Regions from separate parts of the Streptomyces sp. NPDC013157 genome, predicted to be linked through region 1. Evidence: riboswitches for the same ligand, from Rfam matches in the RefSeq annotation. Region 1 holds a riboswitch; each other region holds the start of a gene.
What was found. A riboswitch is a leader RNA that binds a small molecule or an ion and turns the genes downstream of it on or off. The one in region 1 is predicted to bind cyclic di-AMP.
Positions count from the first base shown of each region.

Region 2: another riboswitch for cyclic di-AMP. It lies ahead of ACFY6U_RS30325 (transglycosylase SLT domain-containing protein); the one in region 1 lies ahead of ACFY6U_RS08510 (NlpC/P60 family protein).
Region 3: another riboswitch for cyclic di-AMP. It lies ahead of ACFY6U_RS04790 (M23 family metallopeptidase); the one in region 1 lies ahead of ACFY6U_RS08510 (NlpC/P60 family protein).

Region 1 covers NZ_JBIBAK010000002.1:685,907-690,314, forward strand. The annotation lists gene ACFY6U_RS08500 (lipase family protein) at 1-76, opposite strand, end outside; gene ACFY6U_RS08505 (DUF1996 domain-containing protein) at 327-2,285, opposite strand; cyclic di-AMP (ydaO/yuaA leader) riboswitch at 2,691-2,866, shown strand; gene ACFY6U_RS08510 (NlpC/P60 family protein) at 2,877-4,408, shown strand, end outside.
Region 2 covers NZ_JBIBAK010000011.1:209,264-213,671, forward strand. The annotation lists gene ACFY6U_RS30310 (ATP-grasp domain-containing protein) at 1-121, shown strand, start outside; gene ACFY6U_RS30315 (FAD-dependent oxidoreductase) at 150-1,385, shown strand; gene ACFY6U_RS30320 (HAD family hydrolase) at 1,671-2,477, shown strand; gene ACFY6U_RS30325 (transglycosylase SLT domain-containing protein) at 2,491-2,976, opposite strand; cyclic di-AMP (ydaO/yuaA leader) riboswitch at 2,982-3,178, opposite strand.
Region 3 covers NZ_JBIBAK010000001.1:1,071,330-1,075,737, reverse strand. The annotation lists gene ACFY6U_RS04795 (M16 family metallopeptidase) at 1-1,233, shown strand, start outside; cyclic di-AMP (ydaO/yuaA leader) riboswitch at 1,426-1,589, shown strand; gene ACFY6U_RS04790 (M23 family metallopeptidase) at 1,602-2,357, shown strand; gene ACFY6U_RS04785 (GntR family transcriptional regulator) at 2,743-3,438, shown strand; gene ACFY6U_RS04780 (HPr family phosphocarrier protein) at 3,745-4,026, opposite strand; gene ACFY6U_RS04775 (GNAT family N-acetyltransferase) at 4,203-4,408, shown strand, end outside.

The DNA.
Region 1 (4,408 bases):
TGGCCTGCAGGGTCTGGAGACAGAGGCAGGCGGCAGCGGCGACGGCGGTGGCCACCAGACGGACGCGGACAGGCATGGGGAACCTCCTGGACGTGCTGGACGTGGGAGGTGCAACGGACGTCCCCGGAGCGGCCGACGGGGCGGGTGCGGTTTACCCGACGGTAACGAGCCGTGCATTACCGGCGGTAGCAGTCGGTAGATTACGGTTCAGTAATATGACGGTAGGTCAACAAAAAGCGCTGGGCGGGCTCGGCAGCGCGGAGCACGACGAGGTGCTCCCCACGTTCGAGCCCGCCCAGGACACGCTGACCGGTAGGTGAGAGGGGTCAGACCGAGTTCCGCCTGGTGCGCCAGAGCAACGCGGCCCCGCCGGCCAGCAGCAGGCCGCCGAAGACGGCGGGCCACAGGTGGGCGCCGGTCTCGGCGAGACCGCCCTGGACGGCCTGGGGTTCGGTCTGGGGCTCCGTCCCGGAACCGGTGGCCGGGGTCTCCTGGCCGGCCGGGGCGGCGACCGCGGTGCCGGTCGGCGCGGCGGAGTCACCGGCGGTCGGTGCCTCGGTGTCGGGCCGCTGCGTCGGCTCGCTGATCACACCGCCGCCCGACGACTTGGTGGTCGACGTCTTCTTCGGCGACGCGGTCGCGTAGACCCTCGGCAGCCCGGTGCCGCCGGAGCCCGGAGCGGTGGCGGTCTGCGTGGCCGGGGTGCCGGCCGGTGGCTCGGACGACGGCTGCTCGGTCGCCGGCTCGGACGGCTCGGCGCTCTGCGACTCGGCCGGCGGCGTGACCGGGCTCGCGGTCCCGCTCGGCTCGGACGGCTCGGACGGCTCCGCGCTCTGCGACGGCGGCTGCTCGTCGGCCCCGGCCCCGCAGGTCCGGCCGGAGTTGATGCAGTCGACCATCTTCCGCATCAGGCCCTCGTCGAAGACGTTGATGAAGTCGCCGTGGTCGGTGACCGGCTTGTGCAGCTGCTCGGGGAACGAATCGACCGCGAACAGCGGGACCGTACGGCCGCCGTCCTGGAGGCTCGGCGCGTCCACGGCGTAGACGATGCGCTGCACCAGCTGCGGGATGGCCTGGAATCCGGCCGGGCAGCTGCCGTCGGGGGCCTCGAACGCCACGTGGGTGCGGTGGTTGGCGCTGTCGATGTTCCGGCCGTCCCAGCAGCTCTGGAACCTGAACGTGCGCACGACGTCGCTGCCCGAGGGGCAGAGCGGGTACTTGTCCTTGAGCTGCCGGTTCTCGTAACCGGTGCAGCTCCAGGAGGCGTTGGCGTTGGCCGGGCCGTTGACGAACGCCTTGGCGTCGCCGGTGATGATGCGCAGCAGCCGCGGCATCTCGGTGACCTTGGAGGTCGGGTTGCCCTCGAAGGTCAGCGTGACCTCCTTCGCCGTGACGATCTGCCCGGCGTTGCCCTCGGTGCCGCCGCCCGGCTTGTCGGCGTCCCGCTCCTGCTTGCCGTTCTGCAGCCGCAGCACGGGCCAGTAGTACGTGGACTTGTCCCCCTGGTCCGCGCAGCTGGTGTCGGCGTTCGCGAGGTCCTGGTCGCTGGCGAAGGCGTTGTTGGACTGGTTGCCGATGTAGTCGTGGAAGTGGTGGGCGCCGTTGGAGACCCCGGGCGCGACGATCACGTTGTCCGAGTTGAACAGTCCGTTCGCGTTGACGCCGCAGCTGGAGCTGAAGGTGCCGCTGGAGCCGCCGGGCCGCTCGGCCGGGGTGGTGACGTTGGGCTGGACGGAGGTGATGTCCGCGTAGTCGGCGGCGACCGGGCCGTTGCCGCCCTGGCCGCCGACGCCGGTGCCCTCGCTCGGTGCGGCGCTGCCCTGGCCGCTCCGGCTCGGCGTGGCACCGCCCTGCGGTGCCGCTGACTGCCCGTCACCCTGGTTCGACGAGCGCAGGGTGCAGGCGGCGAGGTCGTCCAGGCCCTGCGGACGGTCGCCCTCGCGGCCGATGGCGTCGGCGATGCGCTGGAGCGACGCGGACCGCTGCTCCTTCAGCGGGCCGATGATCGCCTGGTCGGCGAAGCCCGGGTTCTGCTCGATCTCGGCGGCGTGCTCGGTGAGTTGCTGGTAGGCGGCGGCGATCTGCTGGTCCATCCGGGCGAGTTCACCGTCGACGTCGGCCCGGGCCCCGTCCGGTACCGAGGTCAGCCGGCTGCCGACGTCGGGGCAGTAGACCGTGGGCGCGGACAGCACCTGGCCGGTGGCGACCTGCCCCTGCTGGTCCCCGCCGCCCTCGGTGGCCGAGGCATAGACGTTCACCGCCACCAGTCCTGCGCCGCCGAGCATCAGGGCGACCGCTGCGAAGGTCGCGCGCCGTGCGCCGGTCGGGCGTCTGCGCCTGTTGCGTCTCAAGGTCGTTCCCCTGTGTCGTGGGCGGCCGGGCATGGAAATCCCCCGCCCTATACGGCTCACGGCACCACCGTGTTCAACAGACTCGCGAATTCACGGTGACCTCACAGGAAGCGGGTGTCCCGGAACAGGAGGAACGCGACCGACGGCAACGCCCCGGTGACCCTGCGAATGCAATGGATGCGCGCGAAATGCCGTTCCGTACGGTCGAGTTCCGAACGCTACGACGAACATCACAAATACGTATCGGACATTAGCCACTTCAACCTTCACACGAGTGACACAAGTTGGCTAAGTTGACGGGCAAGCCGCTCGGCTCCCCCCGGCGAATCCCGTCGGGCCGCGCGGCCTCCGCCGAGTCCGGTGCCCCTCAGGGGCGGATCCGGAGCCGGGGACCCAACCGAACCACTGGGGTGAATCGGCCGCCGTCCGCGAGGACAAGGGCCGTAGGGCATGCCTTCCGGATTCCACCGCCCGAACCCGACAGCTAACCCGGTAGGCGGAGTACGGAAGGAGCACGACCCCTCAATGGCGCCCGAGAGCCGTGACGAGGTTCGACAGCGGATCGACAGCCTCTACGACCAGGCCGAGAACGCCACCGGGAACTACAACGCCACGCGTGCGTTGAGCGGGGGCTCGCGCTCACGCGGTGTCCCGCTGTTCAAGCGGCCCCGGCGCGACGACCCGGGCCTGGACAACATCGCCCGTGAGTGGTTCGAGGGAGCACGTTCGAAGCTGGGGCCGAGCGTTCCGGCCGCGCTGCCCACCGACCGGCAGCCCGCCCGCCCCGGCCCGCGCCGGCCCGTCAGCGCCATGGCCGCCGACCTGCTCGGCCAGCTGGAGGACTCCGGCCCGGCCCGGCTGGAGCTGACCGCGGGACCGTCCGCGCAGAGCGAGATCGAGGTCGTCCGTGAACTGCCGGCGCGCCCGAAGCTGGAGCTGACGGCGGGGCCCACCGCGGCGCTGCCCGCGGGGTCTTCGGGTGCGCCGCGGGCGCTGCCCGCCGCCGGGCCGCAGCGGCCCACGCCGGGTACCTCGAAGACCAAGAACCAGCTCAAGCTCGCCAAGGCGCGCGAGGTGCTGTCCCAGCGCACCGGGCAGCGCGCGTTCGCCGCCCTCGACGCGGCCCCGGCCCCCGCCGCCCAGGCCGCTCCACCGGCGCCCAGCCCCTGGCCGGCGCCCGAGCGCCAGGCCCCGGCGCAGCCGTGGCAGGCTCCCGCCGCCGGCATACCGAACCAGCGCTCCGGCAGCGGCTCCTTCCGGACCGACTCCCCCGCCGCCACCCGCGCGCTCCCGGCGGTGACCGAGACGGGCGGCATCCCGATCGTGTCCCCGTCGGACACCGGGACCTTCCGCATCATGACCCCGGGGGGTGCCGACAGCGCCCCGACCCGGGCCTCGGCGGACTCGGGCGGCTTCCGCGTCATGACCCCGGGCGGCTCGGGCGGCGGTACCTACCAGAGCGCGGCCGCCATGGACGCGGGCGCCGCCCAGGCCCCGGCACCGTCCCCGGGGGACACCGGCTCCTTCCGCATCATGACGCCGGGTGCCACGGGTTCGTTCCCGATGCCGACCCCGGCCGACGCGGGCGCCTTCCCGACTGCCGACCCCATGGCGAGCACGAGCGTCCTGACGACCGTGGACCCCATGGCGAGCACGAGCTTCTTCCCGACGGCGGCTCCCGCGGACACCGGCGCGTTCCCGACCACCGCCCCCACGAACAGCGGCGCCTTCCCGACGGCGGCGCCCGCCGTTCCCGCGGCCGCTCCCGCCGCGGCCCCCGGCCCGATGGACCCCGGCGGCTTCCGGGTCATGTCGCCGAACGCGGCCGCCGCCTACCCGGACGTACCGCCGGTCACGGCCGACACCGCCTACGGCATCGGCGCGTACACCGCGGCGGCCCCCGCGGCGCCCATGGCCGCCATGCCACCGGCCGCCCCCTTCGCCGCGGCCCCCGCCGCCGACATGTCCGGCGCCTACGCGGCTGGCCTGCAGCCCGCCGACGGTGCCTACGCCTACGCGGCAGGCATGCAGCCCGCCGACGGTGCCTACGCCTACGC
Region 2 (4,408 bases), on a different contig from region 1:
GGCGGGTGACGACCCGATGCCGTTCGTCACGATGCTCGCCCGCTTCGTGCGTCCGGGCGCGAAGCACCTCTACCAGCTGTGGCGCACCAACCGCCGCGGCTCCAGCAACGCCACGAAGTAGGCACCACGTTCCTGGGGGGAGGGACTTCGTGATCGAACCGGTAGCAGTCATCGGTGCGTGGCCCTTCGGCCTGTCCACCGCCGCTCATCTGCGGGCGCGCGGCATCCCGGTCCGGGTCTTCGGCGACCCCATGGTCAGCTGGCGCGACCACATGCCGGCCGGGATGATCCTGAAGTCCTCCCCGGCCGCCTCCAACCTGGACTGCCCGCAGCACGGGCACACCCTCGCCGACTACTGCGACGCCGCGGGCGTCCGCCGACTGGTGACCGACGAGGACGTCATCCCGGTGGAGACCTTCATCGGCTACGGCGAGTGGTTCCAGCAGAAACTGGTGCCCCGACTGGAGCGGGTCCGGGTGGTCTCCGTGGACCGGCACAAGGTGGACCGGCACAAGGCGGACCGGCACAACGCGCAAGGCTCGGCGGGTTTCGAACTGAAGCTGGACTCCGGGGAGTCGTTCACGGCCCGTGCGGTCGTCGTCGCCACCGGCCTGTCCGGGCTCGCCCGCCTCCCCGCCGAGCTCGCCGAGGCGGGCGCCGACGGACCCGCGGGACCGGTCTCGCACAGCTCCCAGCACCACGACCTGACCCGTTTCTCCGGCAAGGACCTGATCGTCGTCGGTGCCGGGCAGTCCGCGCTGGAGACGGCGGCCCTCGCCGCCGAGGCAGGCGCCCAGGTGCGGGTGGTCTCGCGAGGGCGAGGCAAGGTCGCCTTCGGCGCCCCGCCCTGGGACCAGCCGAAGCTGCGCCCCGAGTCGCCGTTCGGCCGTGCCTGGTCCCTCTGGGCCCTGAGCTACTACCCGCACCCCTACCGCTACCTCCCGGCGCAGGCCCGCCACTACCTGGTCCGCCGGGTGCTCGGCCCGCTCGGCGCCTGGTGGCTGCGCGACCGCTTCGAGGGCAAGGTCGAGGTCCGCGAGGTCGCCGCCGTGACCGGCGCCGAGACCTCCGCAGGCGCCCCGGTCCTCACCGTCCGCACCCACGACGGCGGCACCGACCGCCTCACCGCCGACCACGTCATAGCCGCCACCGGCTATCGCGTGGACACCGCCGCGATGGCCTTCCTCGGCCCCGGGCTGCGCACTCGTGTCGCCGTCACGCGCGGCGCCCCGAGACTCGGCGCCGGATACGTCTCCTCCGTACCCGGCCTCTACTTCACGGGCCTCCCGGCGGCCGCGTCGTACGGTCCTGTGATGCGGTTCGTGTGCGGTACGGAGTTCGCCTCTCCGCGCCTGGCCAGGCACCTGGCTGCGGCCCACGTCTGACACCCCGGGGCCGAACCGTCACCCGGCGCCCGCGAGGTACAGCCCCAACAGCCCCTGCACGCTGTCCAGTTGCACGGCATCGCCGTCTCCGTCGAACCAGAGTCCGAGCCATGGGACCTCTTCGACGTACAGCGCACCGCCGGCCGGGCCCCGGGGCAGCTGCCGGGCATCTCGGAAAACATCACGCCCGCTACTGACAGCGGCCCCATCACGGATACGGCGGGCGCCACTTGAGGCCGAAACGCACGGTGAGTCCCCGGGCCGTGCTGTCCGTATTCTCTGATCATGGTCGCACCCTCCCCGTACTCACTGATCGCCACCGACCTGGACGGCACGCTGCTGCGCGGCGACGACACCCTCTCGGAACGGTCGCTCGCCGCCCTCGGGCGGGCCGGCCGGGCCGGAGCTCAGCACCTCGTGGTGACCGGTCGCCCGGCCCCGAGAGCGCGCCCGCTCCTCGACGACCTCGGCTGCACGGGACTCGCGGTCTGCGGCCAGGGCGCGCAGGTGTACGACGCCGGCGCGAACCGGCTGCTGTGGTCGGTCTCCCTTGACCGGGAGCTGGCGGAGACCGCACTCGGCAAGATCGAGGCCGAGGTCGGCCAGGTGTACGCGGCGGTCGACCAGGACGGCGTGGACGGGCTCACGCTCATCGAGCCGGGCTATCTGATGCCCCATCCCACGCTGCCCGCGCTGCGCGTCGCCCGGCGCGACGACCTGTGGTGCGCGCCCATCAGCAAGGTGCTGTTGCGCCACCACACCCTGACCGACGACGAACTGGCGACGACCGCCCGCTCGGTGGTCGGGTCGCTGGCGACGGTCACGATGTCGGGGCCGGGGACCGTCGAACTCCAGCCGTGCGGGGTGACCAAGGCGACCGGGCTCGCGCTGGCCGCCGACCGTCTGGCGCTGAGCCCCGGGCAGGCCATCGCCTTCGGCGACATGCCCAATGACATCCCGATGTTCGAGTGGGCGGCCTACGGGGTGGCGATGGCCAACGCCCACCCCGAACTCAGGGCGGTGGCCGACGAGATCACCACGTCGAACGAGGACGACGGCATCGCCGTCGTCCTCGAAAGACTCTTCGGGTGACGCGGAACGTCGATCAGTACGCGCCGTGGACGTTGTCGATCGAGCCGTACCGCGCGGCGGCGTAGTTGCAGGCGGCGGTGATGTTCGCGACCGGGTCGTAGATGTCGAACGACGTGCCGTCCACGTGGTACGCCTTGAACGTCGGGTCGATCACCTGGAGCAGGCCCTTGGACGGGATGCCCTTGGCCGCGTTGGAGTCCCAGAGGTTGATGGCCCGCGGGTTGCCGGAGGACTCCCGCATCAGGTTGCGGTATATGCCGTTGTAGGTGCCCGGGATGTGCTTCTCCGCCATGATCGCGAGCGACTCGCGGATCCAGCCGTCGAGGTTGTTCGGGTACCCGGCGAGGGTCGTCGAGGCCGTCGTGGTGGAGCCGGCGGCGGACGCGGTCGTGGCCCCGATGAGCGGGAGGGCGAGGACGGCGGCGCCGGTGCCGACGACGGCGAGCGTGCGGACGATGCGGTTACGGCGGGGACGGCGGTGCTGAACGGCAGCAGGCATGGCGAAGTTCCTCTCCGTCGCCTGCGAGGTGAGCTGTCGGGTTCGGGCTCGGGGAGTGCCCGGCCACATCGCCCGAAGGCGATGAGGCTTCACCCCTAGCCGTTCCGGAACGACGTCTGTTCTCTGACGTCGGCCGTCCGGTCCGGCGACTTACCTGGGTCTCCCGCTCCTGCCGTGCGAATGAACTCGTCGATGGGTCACTACGGGCGGCGGCAGGATTCGGCGTCCGCCCGGCGAGCCGGAACGTATGCGAGAGCACATGTCCGAAACAAGAGGCTGATTCACACAACGTGCTGATTGACCTTGATCTGTGCCGTATGGGGCACTTGATCCTTTGCTGCAGCCAACCCTCAACTGGCCCACGGGAAAAGGAAAGGAAGGGTCGCCCCGCAGGTCGTACAAGCCTTGCGGCATTCGGGCCCGCGTGACCTACTTCACGAATTCGCAATAACGGCAAAGCGGACATGATGGATTCATGGAATCCGCCTTTTTCATGGTTCAACAGAAAACTTCACCACTTGCATTCCCGTGGAATGCCCCCCGCGGGGGCGCTTCCGACGGCCCCGATGTGAGCATTTTCGGCGAGTAGTCCGAATTGTCGGATTAGATATATTTCCGGCATGCTCTCCGTCAACCCCTCCGTCAACTTCGGAAGCCACGGCTGTGTGCGCGTGTCGTCGGGCATGCCCAACGGGGAGGTTGAGGCGGATGCTTGACGGGGCCCGGCATCGAGCGTCGTTGCATGCGCGCGTGATTCTCGTCACGTTGAGACAGGGGAGGCGCGGAACCGGTAATCCCCGGTGCGCGTGTCCAACGCGAGGGCGGAACCTCCCCTGTGGTGTGCGTCGTTGTCATGGCGGCGGCCCCGGGCGAGGCTCGAACGTGTCGACGCTCCGTGAGCCGACGGGGTGAGGTGCGGGCGCCACGCGCGCGCAGGGATGCCGTTCTGCCGGCCGAGGGAATGACGGTCAAGGAAATGCGGAGCGAGAGGACGTGGGTCAACGGAACGCGGAGCTCGACGTGCGGGGTCTCGCGGAGGAGAGCAGACGGGCGTGGACGGGGGCGAGGTGTCGCCGTCCGTGCATGGTGTGCCCCTGCGGGCATGGGTGGGCGGTGGAAGGGGTACGCCCGGGCAGGTGACGTCGGCCGGGGAGGTGTGGCGGTTTCCGGGCGGCGGTCATCCGGAGGGTTCGCCGCCGGACGGGCCCTCGGGTGCCTCGCCGGATCCGGACCCGGCGCGGAGCCCGGTGCGGGACACGGCCTGGGCCTCGGTTCGGGACAACTGCCCGCACTTCCTGTTAAGTCAGCGGATGTCGGGTCGTATCGGCTGATCAAAAACATAACGGTCGTGATCCGATAGCGCCCGGGGTGTAACCGTGGGCGCTATCGGTGATCGAAACCTGACCGGATACGCTGACTTGAGTGATGGCAG
Region 3 (4,408 bases), on a different contig from region 1:
CTCCTGGACGCGCCCCTGGACGCCGAGCCGGCCGGCCTGGACGGCGTCGCCACGATCATGGCGCGCGCCTTCTCCGAGGGCACCGACAAGCACGCGGCCGAGGAGTACGCCGCCGAGCTGGAGCGGGCCGGTGCCACCCTCGACGCGCACGCCGACCACCCCGGCGTCCGCGTCAGCCTGGAGGTCCCCGCCTCCCGGCTGGCCAAGGGCCTCGGGCTGCTCTCCGACGCCCTGAGGGCGCCCGCCTTCGCCGAGAGCGAGGTCGAGCGGCTGGTCCGCAACCGCCTCGACGAGATCCCGCACGAGCTGGCCAACCCCAGCCGCCGGGCCGCCAAGGAGCTCTACAAGGAGCTGTTCCCGTCGACCGCGCGGATGTCCCGTCCGCGCCAGGGCACCGAGGACACCGTCGAGAAGATCGACGCGGCCGCCGTCCGCGCGTTCTACGACCGGCACGTCCGGCCCGCCACGGCCACCGCGGTCGTCGTCGGCGACCTGACCGGCATCGACCTGGACGAGCTGCTCGGCGAGACCCTGGGCGCCTGGCGTGGCTCCACCGCGCAGCCCCGCCCGGTCCCGCCGGTGACCGCCGACGACACCGGCCGGGTCGTGATCGTGGACCGCCCCGGCGCCGTCCAGACCCAGCTCCTCATCGGCCGCGTCGGCTCCGACCGGCACGACCGCGTCTGGCCCGCCCAGGTGCTCGGCACCTACTGCCTGGGCGGCACCCTCACCTCCCGCCTGGACCGCGTCCTGCGCGAGGAGAAGGGCTACACCTACGGCGTCCGTTCCTTCGGGCAGGTCCTGCGGTCCGCCCCCGACGGCACCGGCGCGTCCATGCTGGCCATCAGCGGCTCGGTGGACACCCCGAACACCGGCCCGGCCCTGCTGGACCTGTGGACGGTGCTGCGCACGCTCGCCGCCGAGGGCCTCACGGACGCCGAGCGCGACGTGGCCGTGCAGAACCTCGTCGGGGTGGCTCCGCTCAAGTACGAGACGGCGGCGGCCGTCGCCGGCACCCTGGCCGACCAGGTCGAGCAGCACCTGCCCGACGACTTCCAGGCCACGCTGTACCGGCAACTCGCCAACACGGGCACCGTGGAGGCCACCGCGGCGGTCGTGAACGCCTTCCCGGTGGACCGCCTGGTGACCGTCCTCGTCGGGGACGCGGCACAGATCAAGGAGCCCGTCGAGGCGCTCGGGATCGGCGAAGTCACGGTCGTCGCCGCCGAGTAGCGGCACGCGCGTGTGCGGAGCCCTGGTGACCACCCGGTCACCGGGGCTCTGGAATGTCCGAATTGGGGCGGAGGTTGCCTGTCTGCCCTGTGGGATGCGCGACAAAAACAGGGTTCCGTTTGAGCATTGAAGGCGGGCCCTCGTAGGTTCTTCCGGGCTGTCCGTCAGGCATCGCGCCGCGTCCGCGGCACCGGACAGCCATCGCCGAGTCCCCGTACGGCGCGAGCCAGGGGAGCCGGGGACCCACGCAGTCCCTGGGGTGAATCGGGCGCCCGCGCGTGTCGCGAGGGGGCCCGTAGGAGACCTTCCTGCTCCGAACCCGTCAGCTAACCCGGTAGGCGAGAGGGAAGGAAAGGACCAGCCTCTACATGGCGTTCATGTGCGCCTCCGGGAAGCACCGTCGTCCCGGCCGGGTGAAGCGCACCACCGCGCAGGCCGCCGGTATCGCGGCCCTCACCACCACGGGTGTCATCGGCACCGTCTCCGCCGCTCCGGCGCTCGCCGCCGAGAACTCCGTCGAGCAGACCGGCCTCACCCCGGTCATCACGATCAGTGACTCCGTCGCCGAGCAGATCGACGCCCAGGCCGCCGCCCAGAAGGCGGTCGCCGAGCGCAAGGCGGCCGAGGAGGCCGCCCGCAAGAAGGCCGCGGAGCAGGCCGCAAAGGAGCGCGCGGCCAAGGTACGCGCCGCCCGCGAGGCCGAGCGCAAGCGCCTCAACACCTTCGTCGCGCCGGTCAGCGACTCCTACGTCTCCACCGGCTACAAGACCGGCGGCTCCCTGTGGTCCTCGGGCGCCCACACCGGCATCGACTTCCACGCCGCGAGCGGTACGGTCGTGCACGCCGTCGGCACCGGCACGGTCGTCTCCACGGGCTGGGGCGGGGCGTACGGCAACGAGATCGTCATCAAGATGGCCGACGGCATGTACACCCAGTACGGCCACCTGTCGTCCATCGGCGTCTCGGTGGGCCAGAAGGTCACCCCGGGCCAGCAGATAGGTCTCTCCGGCGCGACCGGCAACACGACCGGCCCCCACCTCCACTTCGAGGCCCGTACGACCCCCGAGTACGGCTCCGACGTCGACCCGGTCGCCTACCTCCGCAAGCACGGCGTGAACGTCTGACGAGAGCCGGACAGGAGCGCCGCGCCGGGACCGACGTGGTCGCGATGCGTGCGGGTGCGTCGTGGCTGGTCGCGCAGTTCCCCGCGCCCCCGAAGGGGTGCTGCGCCTGACGCCCCTGGAAGGGGCGCGGGGAACTGCGCGAGCAACCCCCACGCACCCGCACCCGACCACCGAGGCGGACCGCTGCCAGTCCGGCGACAACAACTCGTGAGATGTTCCGGAGCCCCGGCCCCCACGCCGGGGCTTTCGTCGTTTTCGTGCCCCCGCTGTCCAAAATATATCCCTGGATTCCGGCCCCCCGTCGGAAATTCCGGCTCATTGCAATAGAGTCACGGAACGGGCGCCACTCGGCGGCGTTTCACGGGGATTAAGGCGGAGGTCGGACATGCGTATTCCGGCGCACTCGGTATGCACGGCGATCCGGGACGACATCGTCGCGGGTGTCTACGAGCGCGGCAGCCGGCTCACCGAGGAACTCCTGGCCCGCCGTTACGGGGTCTCGCGCGTCCCCGTCCGCGAGGCCCTGCGCACCCTGGAGGCCGAGGGCTTCGTCGTGACGCGCCGGCACGCGGGCGCGTGCGTGGCCGAACCGACCGAGCAGGAGGCCGCCGACCTGCTGGAGATGCGCATGCTCCTGGAGCCGCTCGGTGCCTCCCGGGCCGCCCAGCGCCGCACCGAGGCCCACCTCAAGGTGCTGCGCGGACTGGTCAGGCTGGGGCAGGAGCGGGCCAGGCGGGGCAACAGCGAGGACCTGCGCTCGCTGGGCGGCTGGTTCCACGAGACCCTTGCGCAGGCCTCCGGCAGCCACGCCCTGACCTCGACGCTCACCCAGCTCCGCCACAAGATCGCCTGGATGTACACCGTGGAGACGCCGGCCAACCCCGTGGAGTCCTGGACGGAGCACGGCGCCATCGTGGACGCCGTGGCGCGCGGCGACGGCGACCGCGCCCGGGCGATCACGGCCCTGCACACCGAGCGCTCGGCGGTCTCCCACCGGCTGCGCTTTCCCGGCGCCACCGAACGGGCGAACGGTGTGAGGACTTCGCAACATCCCGTAAACGTGTCGGGCCTGCGGCATTAACACGCGCGCCGTATACAAAGGGGTGTTATTCGGCGGGGGCTGTTTTCCGTGCCCGAATTCACGCGCGTCAGGAATTAGCGGTCGCGCTTCTTTCGTGTGCGCGCGGTAAAGCCGGGCGTCCGGGTCTTCACAAACTCCGGGACGGGGTCGTCGTAAAGCCGTGGGCGGTCCCGTCGTGAAGTCATGTGCGGCTGTCATGGAATTGCGGCATGTGACGGCCGGCCCGGGTGGGGCGGCGGGAACGCGGCGAGGCCGCGCCACCCCCGAGGGGGTGGCGCGGCCTCGGACCGTGCGGGCGGCGGGTGCTCAGACGGTCTCGGGGAGCTCCTCGAGACCCTCGGCGACCAGCTTGGCCAGGCGGTCGAGGGCGGCGTCGGCGCCCTCGGCGTCGGAGGCGAGGACGATCTCCTCGCCGCCCTGGGCGCCCAGCCCCAGGACAGCCAGCATGGAGGCCGCGTTGACGGGGTTGCCGTCGGCCTTGGCGATCGTCACCGGGATACCTGCGGCCGTGGCGGCCCGGACGAAGATGGAAGCGGGGCGGGCGTGGAGGCCCTCGGCCCAGCCGACGTTGACGCGGCGCTCAGCCATGTGATGCTGCCCTTCGGTGTTCAGGGTTGTCTAGACCAGTTTCCCATATCGTGAAGCATGCCCGGAGGGGGCGTGAACCCCTCCGGGTGTGTCGTCGGACCGCGGCCTCGGTCCGACGTCCGTCCTCCACAGACTGCCTCGCGCCGTTGTCGGACGCGAGCCGTACTCTGGGGCCCATGCAGACCCCGGCGGACCCGCAGGACCGGCACGAGTACCCGTCCCACTGGGAGGCTGACGTGGTGCTGCGCGACGGGGGTACCGCGCGCATCCGGCCCATCACCGTTGATGACGCCGAGCGCCTGGTCAGCTTCTACGAGCAGGTCTCGGACGAGTCGAAGTACTACCGCTTCTTCGCGCCCTACCCCAGGCTCTCCGCCAAGGA